DNA from 3 places in the Cupriavidus sp. HMR-1 genome. Region 2 is predicted to be linked to each of the others. Evidence: predicted binding sites of a transcription regulator. Region 2 holds the regulator's gene; each other region holds the start of a gene.
What was found. Region 2 encodes FNR, which switches genes on or off when oxygen is low (the NO sensors DNR and NnrR bind a similar motif). Its sites were predicted from a motif close to TTGATNNNNATCAA; they were not measured.
Positions count from the first base shown of each region.

Region 1 (3,277 bases), on a different contig from region 2:
ACGGCGCTGGACGGCATGCCGATGGGCACGCGCTGCGGCACGATCGACCCCGGTGCGGTGCTGTGGCTGGCGGCGCAAGGGATGACGCCCGACGCAATCCAGACGATGCTCTATGGGCAATCGGGCCTGAAGGGTATCTCCGGCGTCAGCAGCGACATGCGCGCGCTGCTGGCCAGCGATACGCCGCGCGCGAAGCTGGCCGTGGACTTCTACGCCTATCGCGCCGCACAGGAAATCGGCAAGCTCGCCGTCACGCTGGGTGGCCTGGATGGACTGGTCTTCACGGCTGGTATCGGCGCCAACTCGCCGGACGTGCGCGCACGCGTCTGCGCGCACCTCACCGATCTCTTCGGCATCTCGCTGGATGCCGCGGCCAATGGCGACAACTGCCAACGCATCAGCAGCGACACAAGCCGCGTGCCGGTGCTGGCGCTGCAGACGGACGAGGAAGGCATGATCGCTCTCTCGACCGCGAAGATCCTGCTAAACGGCGGCTAATCTTCGAGGTAGTGCCCGCGTAGTTGCCCCACATCGATGCGCAGGTCATCGGCAAGAAATTGCTCCACACTGCCGTAGGCCTGCGCAATCGCATCCATCGATGCTTCCAGGTACTCGGGCCGCACTTCGAGCAACGGCGTGATGACGTCCGCGTCGACCCCGATCGGGGCCACGCGCGCCAGCACATCTTCGTTGAGGCGACGATTCCAGTGATTGGATTCGAGGTAATTGGCGACGATCTCGTCCTGCGACACGCCAAGCGCCGATAGCAACAGCAACGACGCAAAGCCTGTGCGGTCCTTGCCTGCGGTGCAGTGATAGAACAGCGTGCGGCCGGCCTCGGCATGGCGCAGGAACGCGCCGAACGCCTCGCGGTAGCGCACCGGAAAATCGCGGTACACATCGAGCATGAAGTCGCGCATCTGCGTGGGCGTGCTTGCACGCAGGCGCGGCACCAGCACATCCATCGCCATGCTGCCCTCCAGCACCGGCACCGCGAGCCAGTGAAAGCGCTCGCCGAAAGCGGCCTCGGCAGGCGACTTCTCGCCCGGAGACCGGAAATCGACGACGATATCCAGATCGAGCGAATGCAGGCGATCGAGATCGGCGGCCGAGGCCAGCGCGGGATTCGCGCTGCGATAGAGCTTGCCCGACCTGACGCGACGGCCGGACAAACCGGCCAGTCCGCCAAGGTCACGCGCATTGGGGATCGTTTCCAGCCCCAAGGAAGGGCGTGCGTCGTGATTCATATTGTTGGTCATTTCACATCCGCGTGCCGTCATGCACGCCTTCCAAAAACGTTCAACATCGACTTCAATTATTTCAGATCGCCGCATCGAAGGACAGGTGCCACGTACGGCTTCATGCTTCCGTGCCGCTCATACGCCCATCCACGCGCAATCACACTCACTCGATCCGCACAAGGCCCCATTGCCGGCATCGAAGCCTGACATCGCAGTGAGTTGATATCCAGCAATTGCGCCGTCATCGGCACCTTGGCACATCGGCCTTGGCTTCACATAATGAGCCCATGTCGGCCGCGGCGATCCTGCGATACGACGCGACCGACAGGCTGATCCAACATGGGGATTCCACGATGCCTGAATCACAAGTACCTCCTGCCGCCCCCGGCGCCCCCACCGCCGCGACGGCCATCCCGGCCGCGCCCAAGCTCAACATCCACTGGGGTCTATATGCCGCCGTGATCGTGCTGATCGCGGTGCTCCTGATTCCGATGCCGGCCGACCTGCCTGTGGCCGGTCAGCGCATGCTGGCCATCCTGGCATTCGCGGTCGTGGTGTGGATTACCGAAGCGGTGACCTACGAGACCAGCGCCATCATGATCACGTCGCTGATGGCAGGCCTGATCGGCTTCTCGCCGATGGTCAATGACCCCAACACGCTATACGGCACGTCGCGCGCACTCGGCATGGCCCTGGCGGGCTTCTCGAACACCGCGCTGGCCCTCGTCGCCGCCGCGCTGTTCATCTCGGCGGCCATGACCGTGACCGGACTGGACCGGCGCATCGCGCTGGTCACCTTGTCGGCCATCGGCACCAGTACCCGGCGCATCCTGATCGGCACGATCGCCGTCACGATCCTGCTCAGCCTGGTGGTGCCGAGCGCCACCGCGCGCAGCGCATGTACCGTGCCGATCATGATGGGCGTAATCGCCGCATTCGGCGTCGACAAGAAGTCGAACATCGCAGCCGGCATCATGATCATGGTCGCCCAGGCCACCAGCGTCTGGAACGTCGGTATCCAGACCGCCGCCGCACAGAACCTGCTGACCGCGGGCTTCATGGACAAGCTGCTCGGCGAACGCGTGACCTGGCTGCAATGGCTGATTGCCGGCGCCCCCTGGGCCATCGCGATGTCGATCGTGCTGTACTTCCTCGTGCGCTGGCTGCTACCGCCTGAAACCGACGCGATTGCGGGCGGCAAGGAAGCCGTGCAGCGTGAGCTGGCCGCGCTGGGTCCGATGACCGGCCCACAGAAGCGTCTGGCTGCCGTCGCCATCGGCCTGCTGCTGTTCTGGGCCACCGAGGGCAAGCTGCACAAGTTCGATACGGCATCGATCACGTTCGTCGGCCTGGTGATCCTGATGCTGCCGCGCATCGGCGTGATGGACTGGAAGACGATGCAGCAACGCACGCCCTGGGGCACGCTGATCGTGTTCGGCGTCGGTATCAGCCTGGGCACCGCACTGCTGACCACGCAGGCCGGCCAATGGCTCGGCAAGTTCGTCGTCACGCATTCCGGCCTGGCCAATCACGGCACGCTGCTAGTCTTTGCCGTGCTGGCGGCATTCCTGATTCTGATCCACCTCGGCTTTGCCAGCGCCACGGCGCTGACCTCCGCGATGCTGCCGATCCTGATCTCGGTATTGCAAACGATACCCGGCGACATGAACAAGGTCGGCATGACGATGCTGCTCGGCTTCACGGTCAGCTTCGGCTTCATCCTGCCCATCAACGCGCCGCAGAACATGGTCTGCCTGGGCACCGATACCTTCAACGGACGACAGTTCGCGCGCATCGGCATCCCGACCACGATCATCGGGTATCTGCTGATGCTGCTGTTTGCGTCGACGTACTGGCGCTGGCTTGGCTGGATCTGATCGGCAAACACGCAACCTAGCCGCTGACACAAGCGCCCCCAAACCTTCGCCCCCAACAACGATGAAAATTACCCTAGACAGCGCGCGGCAGTTCGCGCGCAGTATCCTGGCGGCGCAGGGTGTGCCCGCCGATATCGCCGATGACGTGGCCGAGCACCT
Region 1 covers NZ_ANKP01000019.1:21,194-24,470, forward strand. Annotated here, with positions in the region: gene D769_RS00355 (acetate/propionate family kinase) at 1-498, shown strand, start outside; gene D769_RS00360 (tyrosine-protein phosphatase) at 495-1,259, opposite strand; gene D769_RS00365 (DASS family sodium-coupled anion symporter) at 1,595-3,118, shown strand; gene D769_RS00370 (Ldh family oxidoreductase) at 3,180-3,277, shown strand, end outside.
Region 1: a site for FNR is predicted at 1,461-1,474, ahead of D769_RS00365 (DASS family sodium-coupled anion symporter). Genes of this name have one in related genera too.

Region 2 (3,277 bases):
GGCGCCTGTATCGACGCGTGCAATCTCGTCATGGACAAGATGGAGTACCCGCGCGGCCTGATCCGATACACGTCGGAAAACGCCATGCGCAAGTCCCTGACGACATCCGACGCGCGCAAACGGCTGCTGCGACCACGCACGATCATCTATACGCTGATCTGGCTGGTTCTGGCGGCGGGCTTCGTCGCATCGCTGGCAATGCGGTCGCCGATCAAGGTCGACATCATTCGGGATCGCGGCGCGCTGGGCCGGGAAGTGGAGGGCCGCTGGATCGAGAACGTCTATCGGCTCCAGGTGATCAACACCACGGAAGCGCCGATGCGGATTCGCGTGCAGGCTGAGGGCGACGATCTGACTGGACTGACGGTCGAGTATGACAAGTCCGCCGAGGCCATGCAGCCAACGTCCAACCGGTTGTTGCCGATTCGCATTCGCGTGCCGATCGACGATGCCAAGGAAGGCACGCACAAGATCAACGTAACCGTGACGGCGGAGGGCGAGGACGGCCGAGACGCGCATATCAGGCAATCCACGAGTTTCATTGTTCCCCGCAATCTGTGATGCTGAGGGTGAAATGGCAGCAAACAAGGAGAGCGCAATGACATCCCAACAGTCCAAGCCCTGGTACAGGGAACCGTGGCCGTGGCTTTTGATGAGCGGTCCGTTGCTTGCAATTATTGGCTGCGGCGTGACCATCTGGCTTGCCAACACGCATCCGGATTTGCCGATTTCCGGCGTGGAGCGTCATGGCCTGGTCGTGGAGAAAACGGGGGCGGAGCATGTAGCGTCGCCGGCTGCGAGGCGCCCATGAGACTCCGCTGGCTGATGTGGGTACTTTGGCCGGCGTTTCTGATGGGCGGAGCGGCCACCGCCACCGTGTTTTCGGTCGTTGATCCGGGCGATCTCACGTTCTTCGGGCACCAGGTGGAAGCGTCTCGTGAGGCGGTCTACACGATTGGCTTCCTGGTGGCGTGGTTGTTTTGCGCATTGTCCAGTGGGCTGACGCTCTACACCATGCCAACCAAGCTCGAGGAGACCGACGAACTCGAGTAATGGCTCGAGTGCTGGCAGAAAGCAAAACGGCCGCACCGGGAGATCTGCTCCCGATACGGCCGTTTTCCTGGCCACGATGCCCGTTAGCAGTTTCGGCTATAGACCTGCCTGATGCCTTCCATGTCCACGAGTTTCACGTGTCGTTGGCGAATCTGAATCAGGCCGGCTTCGGCGAATCGAGAAAAGAGCCGACTCACGGTTTCGAGCTTGAGGCCAAGATAGCTGCCGATTTCTTCGCGGCTCATCCGCAGCACGAACTCGCTCGACGAGTAACCGCGCATCGACAGGCGCTCGGACATGTTGACGAGAAATGCTGCCAGGCGCTCTTCGGCACGCATCGAGCCAAGAGTGATCAGCATGATCTGGTCCTGCGAGATTTCCTTGCTCATCAGCCTCAGGAACTGCTGCTGGAGAGAAGGCAACGTGCCGGACAGCGATTGCAGGTCATCGAATCGCACGACGCAGACCTCTGTGTCCTCGAGCGCGGTGGCGTCGGACGCATGCTGCATCTCGCTGAGGCCGTCGAGCCCGACGACCTCACCGGGCAAATGGAAGCCGGTGATTTGCGTGCGTCCGTCCTCCATGGTCACGTGGGTCTTCAATGTGCCAAAGCGGATCGCATAGACTGCGGTAAGTGGTTCGCCCATGCGATAGAGCGTTTCGCCCTTATGAACACGAACGCGTTCCTGTACGAGCGTGTCCATCTTTGCGAGGTCCTGTTGCGACATGCCCACGGGAAGGCAAAGCTGGCCCATGGCGCAAGTGGAGCAACGCGGAGACATCTCGGTGACGGGAATGGAGGTAAGCAATTGATGGTGCTCGCATGAATGCGCTTGCGATGGAGGCGCGATGCAGGCATTTTACAGCGTGATGTGACGCAGAAGCGAGGAACAGTTGCCATTTGGTGTGCTTTTCAGTGTCTTTACACTTGCGTTGCTTGGTGGCGTGCATTGCGCCGCCATGTGCGGAGGAATTGCCATTGCCGTCGAGCAACGGCAATCCGGGGGGGCTGTTGCGGTCGTTAGCCTCGTGCATCGCTCGCGATTTCACTGGTGGCTGGAACTGCTGGTCATGCACGCCGGGCGTCTCACGACCTATGTGCTGCTTGGGGCGCTGATGGGAGCGGTGGGTGCGACAGTCTGGAAGCAGGACTACCTTCCAGTGCAGCGCTGGCTCTATGGCGCGGGCAGCCTGTTACTGGTTCTGACCGGGGTGTGGTTGTTGCGGGGCCGCGTCATGCGTGCAGCATGGCTCGAACGGCTGGCGGCGCGGGCTGCCTCGTATGTCGTCCGGGGCGTCGCGTCGCTGGGCATGCAGATGCCGCTTCGCTTGCGTCGGCACGCGCCCATCATGCGGCGCTATGGGATGGGGTTGGCCTGGGGGCTGGTGCCCTGTGGTATGGTGTATGGCGCACTTGCGCTGGCCTTGTTGGCTGGAAATGCGCCATCTGGGGCACTTGTCATGGCGGCCTTTGGCATTGGGACGCTGCCCAACCTGCTGGTGATCTCGGGTTTGTCGGGCTACCTGCGGCAACTGTCGCGCCGCCCCGGCGTTCGAGTGGGCGCCGCGCTTGTTGTGATCGGTTTTGGGGCGCTGGGTGTCGCACGCGCCGTCTGGCTGCCCGATACGCTGGCCAATCACGGCTTCTGCGTCGTGTTCTAGACTTTTTTGCTGGTTGCAGGGCGGGGCTGGAATGCCATACAATCGCGAAAACCACGGTATCGCGCTCCGATGCGCTCGTGGCGTCGCCGGGGCTGCATTCCCGATCTGGGATGTGTGCCCAGGGGGTCTGGGCAGGTCTGGCTTGCCGGGATCGTCCCCACAGTTCATCCGGTTCACAAGATCTGGTTCCAAAGTCCGATGGGGCTGTGTGGAGAGGTGGCGCTGGTGCCAGGCGAAGTTGCCTGGGCCGATATCGATTGTTTCTTGCCGCCTTGGCGATCTGATTGTCCAGGTGAATGTCCACCCCAAAAGGGAGAGGGTGCGACGCAAGAGGTCCGTTGACTGGCGTAGTCTGTCAGCCCCGGACGATCTCCTGCCGGAACGACCCGGCAATTCGATGCAAAGAAAATGAGGTGCACGGCTCCGCTGCGAAAAGCTGCGAGTTGGCTGCGCGATGAGATGGCGGTGGCTCAGGCCTCGCTGTATCTGCAATCTCCAGTGCTTCAGGATTCGTCCAGAAGCAGGTGCAAAGACAGGCTGCACACAATCACATGAATACCCA
Region 2 covers NZ_ANKP01000134.1:1,034-4,310, reverse strand. Annotated here, with positions in the region: gene ccoG (cytochrome c oxidase accessory protein CcoG) at 1-561, shown strand, start outside; gene D769_RS17285 (hypothetical protein) at 575-811, shown strand; gene D769_RS17280 (hypothetical protein) at 808-1,053, shown strand; gene fnr (fumarate/nitrate reduction transcriptional regulator Fnr) at 1,137-1,862, opposite strand; gene D769_RS17270 (sulfite exporter TauE/SafE family protein) at 1,948-2,715, shown strand; gene scpB (SMC-Scp complex subunit ScpB) at 3,267-3,277, shown strand, end outside.

Region 3 (3,277 bases), on a different contig from region 2:
GCATCGCCGACGCCAACGGCCTGCTGCTGCTCGATTCCAAGGATCTGCGGGCGATGCTCCAGTACGTGGGCGACAACGCAGGCCAGTTCACGACCGAGTACGGCAATATCTCGGCGGCGTCGATCGGCGCGATCCAGCGAGGTCTGATGGCGCTCGAATCACAGGGGGCGGACAAGTTCTTCGGCGAGCCGATGCTCAACCTCGAGGACTTCATCCAGACCGAGAAGGGGCAGGGCGTGGTCAACATCCTGGCCGCCGACAAGCTGATGAACGCGCCACGGCTCTACGCGACCTTCCTGCTGTGGATGCTGTCCGAACTGTTCGAGAAGCTGCCCGAGGCCGGCGATCTGGAAAAGCCCAAGCTGGTGTTCTTCTTCGACGAGGCGCATCTGCTGTTCAATGATGCGCCCAAGGCGCTGCTCGACAAGATCGAGCAGGTCGTGCGGCTGGTGCGCTCGAAGGGCGTGGGTGTGTATTTCGTGACGCAGAATCCGGTCGATATTCCGGACACCGTGCTCGGTCAGCTTGGCAACCGCGTGCAGCACGCGCTGCGCGCATTCACGCCGCGTGACCAGAAGGCGGTCAAGGTGGCGGCTACGACGATGCGCGCGAACCCGAAGCTCAATCTGGAGCAAATCATCGGCGAACTCGGCGTTGGCGAGGCGCTGGTGTCGTGCCTCGACGCCAAGGGCACGCCCTGCGTCACCGAGCGTGCCTGGGTGCTTGCGCCCGGCAGCCGTATCGGCCCGATTACGGACGACGAGCGTCGGGCGCTGATCGCGGGGTCGCTGGTGGCGGGTACCTATGAGAAAGCGATTGACAGGGAATCGGCGTACGAGAAGTTGCGCGGCAACGCGGCGGCGTCGGGCACGGGAACGCCGGGGCCGGCCAGTGGCGGCGCGGCAGGCGGGACAAGTGGTAGCGCGGAGCAGGGCGGCTGGCTCGATCAGGCTGGCGAGATCTTCGGCACGCTGACGAAAGGCACCGGCAAGACCGGGCGCGGCGATTCGATCCTTGAGTCGATGGCCAAGTCGGCGGCGCGGACGGTGGGTTCCCAGGTGGGACGGGAACTGATCCGCGGCGTGCTGGGCAGTCTGCTCGGCGGCGGCAAGCGCAAGTAGCCTGCGAAGCTGGACTAACGCCGATGCATCAACACAAAACGCCCGCGCGATGCGGGCGTTTTTCATGCGGATGGTCAGGGGCCGGGGTCAGCGCCGCTGGCCAGGGGCTCAGTTGCCGCCGCGCCGCGCCGCCTCTGCGTCCTCGCGCATCTTGCGCGCGAACATCCGCGCAAAGAACGCGCCCATCCCGATGATGAAGGCAATGACGGCCAGACTGCCGAGCCCGGTGGGCGTTGTGAACAGGATCTTGATGGCTTCCATGTGGGACTCCCTTCGCTTTTATATTGATTCACCGTGTATGGCGGACAGTGTAGTCAGTACAAGGCACGGGGAAAGGTCATCCCACAAAAACCTTGAGGCGCATCAAGCGCCTCAATTTCATTCAGACGAATCCAGTTCAGTTCGGGCTTAGTTCTTGGTGCCGAAGAGACGGTCGCCAGCGTCGCCGAGGCCCGGCACGATATAGGCATGGTCGTCGAGATGGTTGTCCAGCGAGGCGACGTAGAGCTTCACGCCGGGGTGGGCCTTCTGAAATACCTCGACGCCCTCGGGCGCAGCCACCAGCGCCACAAAGGTGATGGATTCGTCCTTGACGCCACGGCGCTTGAGCACATCCACCGCATGGGCGGCCGAATAGCCGGTGGCGACCATCGGGTCACACAGGATGAACGAGCGATCTTCCACGTCCGGCAGGCGTACCAGATACTCCACCGGGCGGTGCTGATCGTCGCGATATACGCCGATATGGCCGATACGCGCCGACGGAATCAGTTCCACCAGGCCGTCGCTCATGCCGACGCCGGCGCGCAGCACGGGCACGATCGTCAGCTTCTTGCCGGCGATGACCGGGGCGTCCAGCGGTACCAGCGGCGTGTCGATGCGGCGCGTGGTCAGCGGCAGGTTGCGCGTGATCTCGTAGCCCATCAGCAGCGTAATCTCGCGCAGCAACTCGCGGAACGTGCGCGTCGACGTTTCCTTGTCGCGCATGTGCGAGAGCTTGTGCTGGATCAGCGGGTGATCGAGGATGAAGAGATTGGGAAAGCGCGGATCTTGTTTCATGGCGGCAGGCTCGGAAATCGGGAAGGCCCTCCCTGGAGCGGGAGGGCCCTGTGCAGCGCGATTGTAATGGATGCGCGGGCCTGCCCGGTGGTCAGTCCACCGTGATCCCGGCCGACTTTGCGACCTTTCCGAAACGTTCGTATTCAGTCTGAGTCAGTGTCTGCAATTCGGCAGCACTCGAACCCTTCGGATTGAAGCCGGCCTGGGCCAGCTTGTCGCGCACGTCCGGACGCGCCAGCGCCTCGACAAACGCCGTATTGAGCGTCTGCACCACCGGCGCTGGCAGGTTGGCCGGGCCGTAGACGCCGAACCATGGTTCGACCGCGTAGCCCGGCAACCCGGCTTCGGCCAGTGTCGGCACGTTCGGCAGCGACGGCGAGCGTGTCTTGCCAGCCACCGCCAGCGCGCGCAGCTTGCCCGCCTGGATGTGCGGCAGCGAGGCCGGCAGATTGTCGAACATCACCTGGATGTGGCCGCCGAGCATGTCGTTGATGGCCGGGCTGCTTCCCTTGTACGGCACATGAGTCAGATTCGTCTGCGTCACCTGCGAGAACATCGCGCCGGCCAGGTGCATCGAGGTACCCGTGCCAGCCGTGGCATAGGTCAGCCCCGGATGGGCCTTCGCATAGGCAATCAGTTCCGGGACGGTTTTCACCGGCAGGTTCTCGCTCACCTCCAGCACGATGGTCGAGGTGCCGAGCAGGCTGACCGCCGTGAAGTCGCGCCGCGGATCGAACGGCACGTGCTTGTAGATATGCGGGTTGAGGGCGTTGGTCGAGATCGCGCCGAAGCCGATCGTGTAGCCGTCGGCCGGTGCCTTGGCCACGGCATCCATGCCGATGTTGCCACCGGCGCCCGGCCGGTTCTCGATGACGACCGGCTGGCCGAGCTTTTCGGCCACGCGCTGGCCCACGGTGCGGGCCACGAGGTCGGTGGTGCCGCCTGCGGCATAGGGCACGATGAAGCGGATCGGCTTGCTCGGGAAGCTGTCGGCGGCAAAGGCGGCTGACGGCGCGGCGATCGCGAGCAGGGTGGCGGAAAGGATGGCACGGCGGCGCGCCGTGAAGCGGTAGGACGGCATGACTCGGGTATCTCCA
Region 3 covers NZ_ANKP01000075.1:18,851-22,127, forward strand. Annotated here, with positions in the region: gene D769_RS11475 (helicase HerA-like C-terminal domain-containing protein) at 1-1,121, shown strand, start outside; gene D769_RS31005 (DUF3149 domain-containing protein) at 1,230-1,382, opposite strand; gene upp (uracil phosphoribosyltransferase) at 1,530-2,180, opposite strand; gene D769_RS11485 (tripartite tricarboxylate transporter substrate binding protein) at 2,272-3,261, opposite strand.
Region 3: a site for FNR is predicted at 1,475-1,488, ahead of D769_RS31005 (DUF3149 domain-containing protein). Genes of this name have one in related genera too.